Linked DNA regions of Beijerinckia sp. 28-YEA-48. The protein of the gene in region 2 interacts with the protein of the main gene of each other region in a pairwise test. Links are inferred from orthologs where the notes say so. Each region holds a gene or a part of one and is shown on either strand. Other genes may lie near its edges.

Region 1 (5,684 bases), 1.2 Mb from region 2 along the record:
TCTCCAATGCCGATACGTTGGGCGATATTTCCATCGCCATGGAGCGGGGCACCAAGGCGGCTGTGCGAATGGTCGCCGTTCTCAAAGTTCATCCGGAGAATATGGCCCGCAATATCGATCGCACGCGCGGGTTGATCATGGCCGAAGAGGCGATGTTCATCCTGGGCGAGAAGATCGGCAAGCATACGGCCCACGAAGAAGTGCGGCTTGCGGCGCGTGCCGCCTGGGAGAAGGGCACGACCTTGATCGAGGAGATCAATGCGCGGCCCTCTTTGGCGGGTGCAGCCAAGGAACTCAATCTGGAAACGCGTCTCGACCCGAAGAAATATATCGGCCTGTCGGCGGAGGCGACTGACCGGACCATCGCCTTCATTAAGCGGGCCCGAGAAACAGACGCTCCGGCGTTGAAGCCGGAGCGTGGGTAGTCAGCAAAGTATTTTCCGGTTCTGATTTTGATCAGAACCGGAAAAGTTTAGCTCTTCAGCGGCTCCGGCGGCGGCTTGATGTCGCTTTCGGGCGGCTCGTTGGTAGCGCGCTGCTTGGCGCGGCGCACTTCCGGCTCTTCGCGCGGGGCGCGCTTCTTGCGGCTGGCCTCGACCACTTCGCGGTCGGGCTTCGGCAGAACCGGCCCTTCCGGATAGATGAAGGCCAATTTCTTCTTGCCGTTCTCGTCGTCCTGCACGACGACCTGCACCGTGCCACCGCCCTTGAGACGGCCGAACAGCACTTCGTCGGCCAGCGGCGTCTTGATGTGCTGCTGGATGACGCGTCCCATCGGCCGGGCGCCCATCGCCTGGTCGTAACCATTGTCGATGAGCCAGCTGCGTGCTTCGTCGGACAGTTCGATCGTGACATTGCGGTCGCCGAGCTGGGTCTCGAGCTGGGCGATGAACTTGTCCACCACCTGAGCGATGACTTCGCGGGGCAGGTGGCCGAACTGGACGATGGCGTCGAGACGGTTGCGGAATTCCGGCGCGAACAGCCGGTTGATCGCTTCCAAATCCTCGCCCTCACGCTTGCTGCTGGCAAAGCCGAAGGCCGCACGGGCCATGTCGGCGGCGCCGGCATTGGTCGTCATGATCAAGATGACGTTGCGGAAGTCGATCTGCTTGCCGTGGTGATCGGTCAGTTTGCCGTGATCCATGATCTGCAACAGGATGTTGAACAGATCCGGATGGGCCTTCTCGATCTCGTCGAGCAGCAACACGCAATAGGGATGCTGGTCGACCGCGTCGGTCAGCAGGCCGCCCTGGTCGAAGCCGACATAGCCCGGAGGTGCGCCGATCAGACGGCTCACCGTGTGGCGCTCCATATATTCGGACATGTCGAAGCGGACGAGCTCGACGCCAAGGGCGACGGCGAGCTGGCGTGCCACTTCGGTCTTGCCGACGCCGGTGGGGCCCGAGAACAGATAGCTGCCGATCGGCTTCTCGCCGTCGCGCAAGCCGGCGCGGGCCAGCTTGATCGCCGCCGACAGGGCCGCGATCGACTTGTCCTGACCGTAGACCACGCGCTTCAGCGTATCTTCGAGATGCTGCAGCACTTCCGCATCGTCCTTCGACACGGTCTTGGCCGGAATGCGCGCCATCGTCGCGATGGTGGCTTCGACTTCCTTCGTGCCGATGGTCTTCTTGCGCTTGTTTTCGGGCAACAGCATCTGGCTGGCGCCGGTCTCGTCGATCACGTCGATCGCTTTGTCCGGCAGCTTGCGGTCATGAATGTAGCGCGCCGAAAGTTCGACGGCGCTCTTGATCGCGTCGTTGGTGTAACGGACGCGATGGAACTCTTCGAAATAGGGCTTGAGGCCCTTCATGATCTCGATCGAGTCCGGGATCGACGGTTCGTTGACGTCGATCTTCTGGAAGCGGCGCACGAGTGCCCGGTCCTTCTCGAAATACTGGCGGTATTCCTTGTAGGTGGTCGAGCCGATGCAGCGCAGCGCGCCCTGGGACAGGGCAGGCTTCAACAGGTTCGATGCGTCCATGGCGCCGCCCGAGGTGGCGCCGGCGCCGATGACCGTGTGGATCTCGTCGATGAACAGAATGGCGTTCTTGTGCTGTTCGATTTCCTTGATCACCTGCTTCAGGCGTTCTTCGAAATCGCCGCGATAGCGGGTGCCGGCGAGCAGCGTGCCCATGTCGAGCGCGAAGACCGTGGCGCGGGCCAACACGTCCGGCACCTCGCCCTTGATGATCTTGCGCGCCAGACCTTCGGCGATCGCCGTCTTGCCGACGCCGGGGTCGCCGACGAGCAGAGGATTGTTCTTCTGCCGGCGGCAGAGGATCTGGATCGTGCGCTGTACCTCGGCTTCGCGGCCGATCAGCGGATCGATGCGACCGTCGCGGGCCTTCTTGTTGAGGTTGACGCAATAGGCTTCGAGCGCGCCTTCCTTCTTCTTGCTGTCGCCTGGTTCGCGGCTCTCGTTGCGCTCGCGCTGGCTCTCTTCTTCCTCAGCACCGCGCGGCGCCTTGGTCGCGTCGGACATGCCGGGGCGCTTGGCGATGCCGTGGCTGATGTAATTGACGGCGTCGTAGCGCGTCATGTCCTGCTCCTGCAGGAAATAGGCGGCGTGGCTTTCGCGCTCGGCGAAGATGGCGACGAGCACGTTGGCGCCGGTCACTTCTTCGCGACCAGAGGACTGCACGTGAATGACGGCGCGCTGAATGACGCGCTGGAAGCCGGCCGTCGGCTTGGCTTCATCGCCGCGCCCGTTGGTGGCGAGATTGGCGAGTTCGTGGTCGATGTAATTGACGAGGCTCTTGCGCAGGGCTTCGAGATCGACCGAGCAGGCGCGCATGACGGCCGAGGCGTCGGAGTCCTCGATCAGGCTGAGCAGCAGATGTTCCAGCGTGGCGTATTCATGGCGACGCTCGTTGGCCGTCGCCAGCGCCCGGTGCAACGTCTGTTCGAGATTTCTTGAGAACGACGGCATTGGCGCTCCTTACTTCTTTTCCATAATGCACTGCAGCGGATGCTGATGCTTGCGGGCGAAATCCATCACTTGAGTCACTTTGGTCTCGGCTACTTCGTAGGTATAAATGCCGCATTCACCGACGCCGTGTTGATGCACGTGCAGCATGATGCGCGTAGCCTCATCGTTATTTTTGTTGAAATAGCGGCGCAGCACCGAGACGACGAATTCCATCGGTGTGTAATCGTCGTTGAGCAGCAGCACGCGATACATGCTGGGTTTGCGCGTCTGGGTGCGCGTGCGCGTGATGACTGCCGTGCCGGTGCCGTTGTTGTTCGCGCCGTTGCCGTTGCCGTTGTTGGCCTCTTCCGCCGCCCGGGTGGGGCTGGCGCGATCCTGGCCGTTAGCCGGGTCAGTATAGATCTGGCGACCGGCGTGCCGATCGGTGGCCTCGCCGTCAATCGCGGAAGCGCGGAATGCCGATATCTGCCTCGCCGGTAAACGCAAGAAGCCCTCCAAGGGATTCGACCCTGAAAGTCTACCTTCAATCCCAGGGTCGTCTGCAACACTTATTCGATGTTTCACCCGAGTAATGTAGGAGCGATGCAGGAGTTGCGCCAGTGGGGGGAAGGTTATCCGCACCATTAAGGTGGTTGTTCACAAATCCGCCCCATTCCGCGTCGTCTTGCAGCGCCTTCTTGCGCGGTGATTTGCCGCGAACCGTGCGTCTTGTCTGGAATAAGAATGAAAAAAGGCCCGGCAATCAGCCGGACCTTAACGCTCAGAGATTAATAACGCGCGCGCTGATTGCGCTGCATCACGGCGTGACGTTCACGCCGAGTTGACGCGTCCGTTTTACTTGGCTGCGGCCTGAACCTTGGCGACCGCCGTTTCGACGGGCTTGAAGGCATCCTTGGCAAGGGCGGTGTAAAGCTCACCCATCTTCGTCGACTGAGCGACGAAAGACTCATAGGCGGACTTGGCGTATTCGCTCTGCGCCTGGAAGGCGACATCGACTGACTTGGCGGTGACGATCTTTTCGAAAGCCGCGGTGGCGGCTTCGAGCGACTTCTTGGAATAATCGGTCGCTTCGGTGGCGATCTGCTGGAAGCCCTTCGACAGGGCCGAGCTGGCGGCCGTAGCGGCCTCGAACTGGTCTTTGCCGAACGACTGGAAGTCTTCCACACTCTTGAACATAGGTTGCCCCTCGAATTTTGGCCGACGTGCGACGCTGTCTCGCGGGCGGCCGGGTTTGGCTGGCGTGCAGCCTCTTATATGTGCGGTGCACAATAAAAGTCAATCAAAAAATTGTGCGGTGCAAAAATATTTCGCACGCCAGCCGGCCGATCCGCGGCCTTATCGTCAAAAACGCCTCAAATGCGGTCGCCGGCGTCAGGACCTGATTAACCGGCGCGTAACCGCATTCCATTACGGTCGCATTCTGTTGTGCGGCGGCAACACGGCGAGCTGCCTTAAAAATTGGCATCGCCCGAAGGTAGTGGGACATTGTGATGGCATTGCGTAGCGTTTTTTTGACAAAGCCAGTTCTTCACCTCGCTATCGGCCTCGGAATTGTGACTATCGCCGGCAGCCTCGTGTCCACCGCCGAAGCCAGGCCGCGGCATCGCCGTCATGCCGCGGCGGCGGTCTCGACCTATTCGCCGCCCTATGCGGCGATCGTGGTCGACGCCAATAGCGGGCGAATTCTGCACGCGGTTAATGAAAACGCGCTGCGCCACCCGGCTTCGTTAACCAAAGTCATGACGCTCTATATGCTGTTCGAGCAGCTTGAGCGTGGCAAGCTCCGCCTGGACAGCGAAATTCCGATCTCGTCCTATGCCGCCGCGAAGCCGCCGACCAAGCTTGGCCTGCGCCCAGGCCAGTCGATCACCGTCGACAATGCCATCAAGGCTGTGGTGACGCGCTCGGCCAATGATATCGCCACGGCGATCGGCGAGGCCATCGGTGGCGACGAAGCGACCTTTTCCGACATGATGACCCGCAAGGCGCGGTCTCTGGGCATGACGCGTACCCGTTTCGTCAACGCGTCCGGACTGCCCGATCCAGATCAAGTGACCACCGCTACGGACCTGAGCATTCTCGGCCGGGTGATCCAGGAACGGTTCCCGCGCTACTACGGTTATTTCCAGACCCATACCTTCTATTACGGCCGTCAAGCCATTCGTAATCACAACCGCCTTTTGGGCAGTGTCGAAGGCGTCGATGGCATCAAGACGGGCTATACCCGGGCCTCCGGCTTCAATCTTCTGACGTCGGCCAAGCGCGATGGCCACCGCATCATTGGTGTGGTGCTCGGCGGCAAGTCGGGCGGGGCGCGTGATCGCGTCATGGCCGGCCTGGTTGAGGATTATATCGACAGCGGTTCACGGACGCGTAGCGCGCCGATGATCGCCGAACGTCCGGTCGAGCGGGATCCGGCGCCGGTGGTGGTCGCCGCGCTGCCGCCGCCGCGCCCGGAGCCAGTTCAGGCCGTACTGCCGCCGATGCGCGCGGAAACGCCGGCACCGCGTCCGGTGGGTTTGGTGACCGCTGCCTATGCAGCTGAGGAAAGGCCGCGTCCGGCTGTGATTTCCTCGGGCACGAAATTCGAAGAGCGGGTCGCGACGGCGACCATTCGCAGCGCCACGCCTTCTGTGCTTGATGGCTCGACGTCATCGCGTCCGGTTGCGGCCGCGGCGGCGACACCGTCCAACATGCGCTGGATCTCAGGACCGCGCGGCGTCGAGACCGATGCGCGGACCAAGGCTGCTTT
Region 2 (5,788 bases):
CTCGCTGAGCTGGAATGCCTCATCCCGAGACGGAACGAAGAAATTCATCGCGGCCCATGAAAGCACACTCTGGCTGTCGCCGCCGTTGGACCAGGAGACAGAGATAACTGGGCCGTTGTCTCTGAAACTGTTCATCTCCTCATCGACATCGGATGCCGACTTTTTCGTCACGCTTCAAGCTTTCTCCGCTGATGGACGCGAGGTCGAATTTCAAGGGACCGTCGATCCACACACACCATTGGCGCAAGGCTGGTTGCGTGCCTCCCATCGAAAACTCTGTGCCGAGCGCTCCCTGCCCTATCAGCCCTATCATACGCATGATGAAAAGCAGCCTCTGGTTCCCGGTGACCTCTACGAGATCAACGTCGAAATCTGGCCAACTTGTATCGTGTTACCGGCTGGATATCGCCTTGCCCTCGACATCCGCGGCAAAGATTTCATGCGCCCTTCGCCTAGCGGAGATCCGCTGCGCAGCGGCTCGGGCCCCTGGCTTCACGACGATGCGCTTGATCGGCCGATCAGCATTTTCGGCGGAGATGTGACTATCCATACGGGACCGGACAGGCCGTCCCATCTGCTCCTGCCGATCATTCCCAAGCGCGAGACCTGATGAGAGGATACGCCAACGCCAGGGCTTAGCCTGGCGTTGGATCGATCACAGCCTCAATATTCAGAAATATCCGGATTGCTGTCGAAGAAGCTGCGCTTCATCTTTTCCATCCGCTTCTGCTGCATGGCGCGTTCGACCAGCAGTTCGTAATTGCGCTCCCATTGCAGGCGCAGTTTAGCTTGCAGCGAAAAGCTCTTCATCGCCGCGATGTCGGGATCAAGTGTGCGGCTGCGCTTGGCATCGATGCGCATATCCTGCTCTTTCCAGTCCGGCACGCCCATGTCCATGATCGCATCCCAAAGGCTGCGCTGGGGCGCCGACACATGGGACGAAGCGATGCCGGTATAGATCGTGTCGGAATAGGTAGACATGCCGGCAGCCTGCATCGCGGCCGCCTGCATTTTGGCGGCTTCCTCGATGACGCTCTTGGCGGCTTCCTTGGCAGCGAACGGCGACGCGGCGGCGGCGGCAAAGAAGCCACGCCGATTCAGATTGATTTTCATGGTCATCAACAAATCCCCACGGTCACGAGCATCCAGCCGCAATGGCGGCGGACGGTTTCGCACCCCGGGGGACGGTTCGCCTCGAAGGCTGTCGATTCCCGCCCCGGAACGACTGGGCTATATTTAGGTCTGCGCCGCTGAATGGCAAGTGAATGGCAAGTGAATGGCAAGTGAATGTGGCTGATGCTTTTAGGGCGCGCTTGAGGGAATGCCTGGGAGCGCTATATTCGCGCCCTAAGAAAAGACAGGAAACGCCAGGAGCCCGCCGTGACTCTCTCCGTTCACCGCCTCTCAGCCCATATCGGCGCTGAAATCCGTGGCCTCGACCTCTCCGCTCCGCTCGCTCCCGAGACAGTGGCGCAACTGCGCCGGGCCTGGTTCGACCACATCGTCCTCCACTATCGCGGCCAAACCCTCGACCCGGAGCAGCAACGCACCTTTGTCTCCCTGTGGGGTGAAATCGGCGGTCGCGCCAACCGCCTGCCCGCCAAGAACCCACGGCAGCAGAATGGCCCCGACTACAACGCGGCGGCGATGCTGGTGTCCAACATTCGCGAGAACGGCAAACCGATCGGCGTCCTGCCCGATGGCGAACTGTGGTTTCACCACGACATGTGCTACGCGGCCGAGCCGAACCGGGCGAGCTTTCTCTATGCGATCAAAGTGCCAAGCGAAGGCGGCAACACCAAGTTCGCCAATATGTATCAGGCTTATGACAACCTGCCGCAACGCTTGAAGGACAGGATCGAAGGCCGCACCGTTCTCCAAGCCTTCGATGAAGTCCAGGACTCCCGCCTCGATCTGAGTTCGATAGATATCGCCGATATAAAACACTGGCATCAGCCTATGGTTCTGCGACATCCGGAGACCGGTCGCCGCGCGCTTTATGTCAATCGCTTGATGAGCCATCGGGTGCAGGGACTGACCGATGCCGAAAGCGATGCGCTGCTGGAAGAGCTCTACAGCTTCACCGAAGATCCGTCGCTGATCTACGAACACGTCTGGAAACAAGGCGATCTTTTAATGTGGGACAATCTCTGCTCGATCCATGCGCGCACGGATTTCCCCAAAGATCAGCATCGCCTGATGCGCCGCATGACCATCGCCGGCAGCACCGTCATCCCCGCCTGGCAGGATCGATCCGCGGCCGAATAGCGCGCATGGGTTGCATGCGCCGCAGCCCGCTCTAATATCTTTGCACGCAGCTGGCCGAGAACCCTGCAAGGAACCCGGCGCCTGCCAAGGCATTAACCACATGTTTCACAAGACGGGGTGAGCTCATGAGTACCAACAACATCGTTACGGACATCAAGAGTAACGTTCGCAATCAGATGATCGAGCTCCTCAACGCCAGGCTCGCCGACGCGATCGATCTCAAGCTTGCGGTCAAGCAGGCGCATTGGAACGTCAAGGGCGAGAATTTCATCGGCCTGCACGAACTGTTCGACCAGATCGCCACTCGCGTCGACGACCATGTCGACACGATCGCCGAACGCGCCGTACAGCTCGGCGGCATGGCGCTCGGCACGACGCAGGTGGTGGCCGAAGCAACCAACCTCGCGGCCTATCCGGTCAAGGCTGTCGCCTCGGCCGACCATGTCAAAGCTTTGAGCGAGCGGCTCTCGGCCTTTGGCGCTTCGGTCCGCAAGGCCATCGACGATGCGGACGAGGCGGGCGATGCCGACACAGCCGATATTTTCACGGGCATTTCACGCGCGGTCGATAAAGACCTTTGGTTCGTCGCCGCCCATAAGGGGTGAGTGACTGCCTGAGATAAAATAAGGGCGGCCCGCAAGGAGCCGCCCTTATTTTGTGCCCGTGAAGTGGCGCCGCTTTAACGCTGCACGTTGGCCAACAGCGATGGCAATGGCGCATAGGCCGACAGACCCGTCGGCAGGATCGGCGCGGCGCCGATGATGACGGCCGGCAGTTCGATCGGCCGCGTATAGGTGCCGAGCGCCACGTGCATCGGGCGGCGTGGCGGTGTCGGAACATCGGCCACTTGCACACTGGCCATCTGCACGTTTTGCAGTTCGCCGGCGGCGTCAGGCGCAGCAGCATCTGCAAGCATTTCGTCCGGCACCTGCAGGCCCGTCGGGCGACGCGGCGGCAGCGGCACGTCATCCACCGGCTTGACCGAAGCCACCTGCACCTGCGGCCATTGCTGCTGCTGCTGCGCAGCTGTCGCCGAAGGCTGCTGCTCGGAACCAAAGAGCGACGCGACGCTCTGCACCAGACCCGACAATGGATTGACGCCCTGCCCCGCCGCAGCGCTCTGTTGCGGGGCTGGCTGTACGTTCGACGCGACGGCCACGGGCTGGACTTGCGGCTGCGTCCGGCGGGCGATCTGCACGTCCGGACCCTTGCGGCAATCGCGAACGCCGAGGTCGATCAATTCGCCGCCGCTCAGATTGCGATAGTTGCGGGTGAGATAGCCCAGACGCTCACGCACCGGCTGCGGATAGGCATTGAACAGTTCGGCGGTGATGCCCTGGTCGATTTCCTTGGTGTTCTGATTATAGGCGGTGTGGAACTTGAGAACGCTCCACGGATAGACGCAGACATTCGGCAGGCTCAACGCCAATGTGCACGCAGACCTGCATTCGAGCAGCCGCACTTCACGACCCTCGGCCCGATAGACGGCCGTCTGCGCACGATAGTCCGACACCAATCCGCCGACGTCTTTGACGACGACGACCGGTGCTGGCGCCGGAGGCGGAAGCAAGTAACCCAAACGCAACCCTCGTAAACGATCGGAATATCTAGGCGGATCGGAGCGCCACCCCATCATTTCAGCCGCTTATGGTTAAGCAACCCCTAACACCGGTCGCCTGTAAAAGCGGCGATTTTGCGCCTGACGGGCATGGCGGCTTGTTGAGCCCCTCGCCCTTTCCGGCCTGAAACCCTTCAAAACAAGGCGCTTGGCAAAGTCGCGTTTCAGTTGAGGCGCGATGGAAAAGCACCCTTGCATGGGGTTGTTCCTCAGAATCTCGTGGCACCCCCTCCCCGACGCGCTCCTGCGGGCGCAGAAGTCGTAGCTTCGCGGCCGCTGCCGCGCCGCCTGCTGCAATGTTCCTGTCCCTCGATCCAAGGGCCGTTCTCCTCTCTCAGGACCGCGGCACCCGCCGCGTTCAAATCGGGCCCAAAATACGAAGGGAGGGCGGCGGAATTTTGTTCTCTGTTTGTTCGATTTTAATTTCCGCTCGGCAAGCTTCCGCTGAGTTCGAATTTCCAGCCCTGGAACCGACCTTCGAAATCGCGATCTCCGGCCGTGCGCGCGCTTCTCTCATTTCTCAAAAACTTCGAGCGCCCGTTGCTTGCCAATCACGCGTTCTTTTCGAGATAGCTGGCGATCTTGTTTTTGATATCGGCGATCGGCCCATGGAGGTGGCCATTGCGTTCCAGGACATCGATCATCTGAAAGCGCGTAAATGGATTCTGTGAGTTGATGGCTTCACCCAAGCGACTGTAGTGGGAGCGAATGAGTTTTTCGCGCGTTTCAGAGAGAATAGCCCAATCAGCCTCATTCCACTGATCACGCTTGTATCTGCGCATGTTTTGCGAGGCGGCATTTTGCGCGGTTCGGCGGATGTAGGATGGCAAAGGATTGTCGTGCATCGTCAGCCCTCACCCTATCGACGACGTGTCACATATCGAGCTTGCCCGCTCTGGTGAGGCTATCTCCGCAAATTTGCGAAGATAAATCCAGATCATCTGCGAAGATTTGAAGGGCTGCGCGCATGAATTTCCGCAAGAATTTCGTTTTTCTCGTCTTATCAATGGATTGATTGACAAATCGGGATTAAGCGCTTGCGCAGCCCGATAGGCCTGCCCACGTCGCGAGATTGAGAAGCATTCCTTACGCCATGGCCACCTTCGCCAACCGCAATATCAACCGGCTCAACCTGCATAGCGGGCTGGTACAGCTTTCGTTCCAGATCGGCGGCGCCTTCACCGGGGCCTTCTTCCTGAAGAACGGCCTCGGCCTGCCGCATGTATTCCTGGTGCTCGGCGCCGTGCTCGCCCTGCGCTTCGTGCTACGGCCGATCCTGCTGGCGGTCAGCCCGGCGATCGGGCTGAAATTCACGCTGGTGATCGGCACGGCTCTGGTCGCCATGCAATATCTGGCCTTGGCTGAGGTGCGCGGGCTCGATGTGGCGCTGGCGCTCTACATCCTGATTTCGGGCATCGGCAATGTGTTCTACTGGACCGCCTATCACGCGGTCTTTGCGACCCTGGGCGATGCCCATGCACGCGGACGGCAAGTTGCCTTTCGGCAAATTCTGAGTGCCGTCGCCAGCATCGTTGGTCCGCTGGCTGGCGGCTTGATGCTGACCTTGATCGGCCCGTGGGCGGCCTTCGGCACGGCGGCCTTGGCGGCCACTGTTTCCATCCTGCCGCTGCTCTCCATCAGCAACGATCCCGTGGCGCGCATCGCGCCGCCTGGTGCTTATGCCGCCGCGCGCAAGGGCACCGTGATCTTTCTCGTCGACGGCTGGATCATCTCCGCCGCCAATACGGCCTGGGCCCTGGTGATCTTCCTGGCGCTTGGCCAAGTCTACGATGTCTATGGCTCCGTGCTCGCCTTCGCCGCGCTCGCAGGGGCTGCCGGCGGCTTCGTGCTCGGCCGTTTCATCGACGCCGGCAATGGCCGTAAGGCGGCGGCCCTCTTTGG

What was found. Proteins that work in one complex are often made in the same cells at the same time.
Region 1: the proteins of dps (region 2) and clpS interact in binary tests that used the Escherichia coli proteins (3 or more experiments, as listed by UniProt). The link is inferred for Beijerinckia sp. 28-YEA-48 from one-to-one orthologs.

The regions. Positions count from the first base shown.
Region 1 is NZ_FNSI01000001.1:821,216-826,899, forward strand. What follows is about bases 1,639-4,366. They hold clpS (ATP-dependent Clp protease adapter ClpS), read right to left. Parts: upstream 3,335-4,366; coding sequence 2,942-3,334; downstream 1,639-2,941. Other genes in these bases: clpA (ATP-dependent Clp protease ATP-binding subunit ClpA), read right to left, coding at 1,639-2,932; BLW50_RS03925 (phasin family protein), read right to left, coding at 3,767-4,108. Also shown: BLW50_RS03910 (lyase family protein), read left to right, coding at 1-425; more of clpA, read right to left, coding at 473-1,638; BLW50_RS03935 (serine hydrolase), read left to right, coding at 4,507-5,684. UniProt on the Escherichia coli protein: Involved in the modulation of the specificity of the ClpAP-mediated ATP-dependent protein degradation.
Region 2 is NZ_FNSI01000001.1:2,035,904-2,041,691, forward strand. What follows is about bases 1,302-4,133. They hold dps (DNA starvation/stationary phase protection protein Dps), read left to right. Parts: upstream 1,302-2,393; coding sequence 2,394-2,873; downstream 2,874-4,133. Other genes in these bases: BLW50_RS09610 (TauD/TfdA dioxygenase family protein), read left to right, coding at 1,381-2,268; BLW50_RS09620 (hypothetical protein), read right to left, coding at 2,948-3,847. In the rest of the region: BLW50_RS09600 (CocE/NonD family hydrolase), read left to right, coding at 1-610; BLW50_RS09605 (hypothetical protein), read right to left, coding at 664-1,119; BLW50_RS09625 (hypothetical protein), read right to left, coding at 4,438-4,731; BLW50_RS09630 (MFS transporter), read left to right, coding at 4,980-5,788.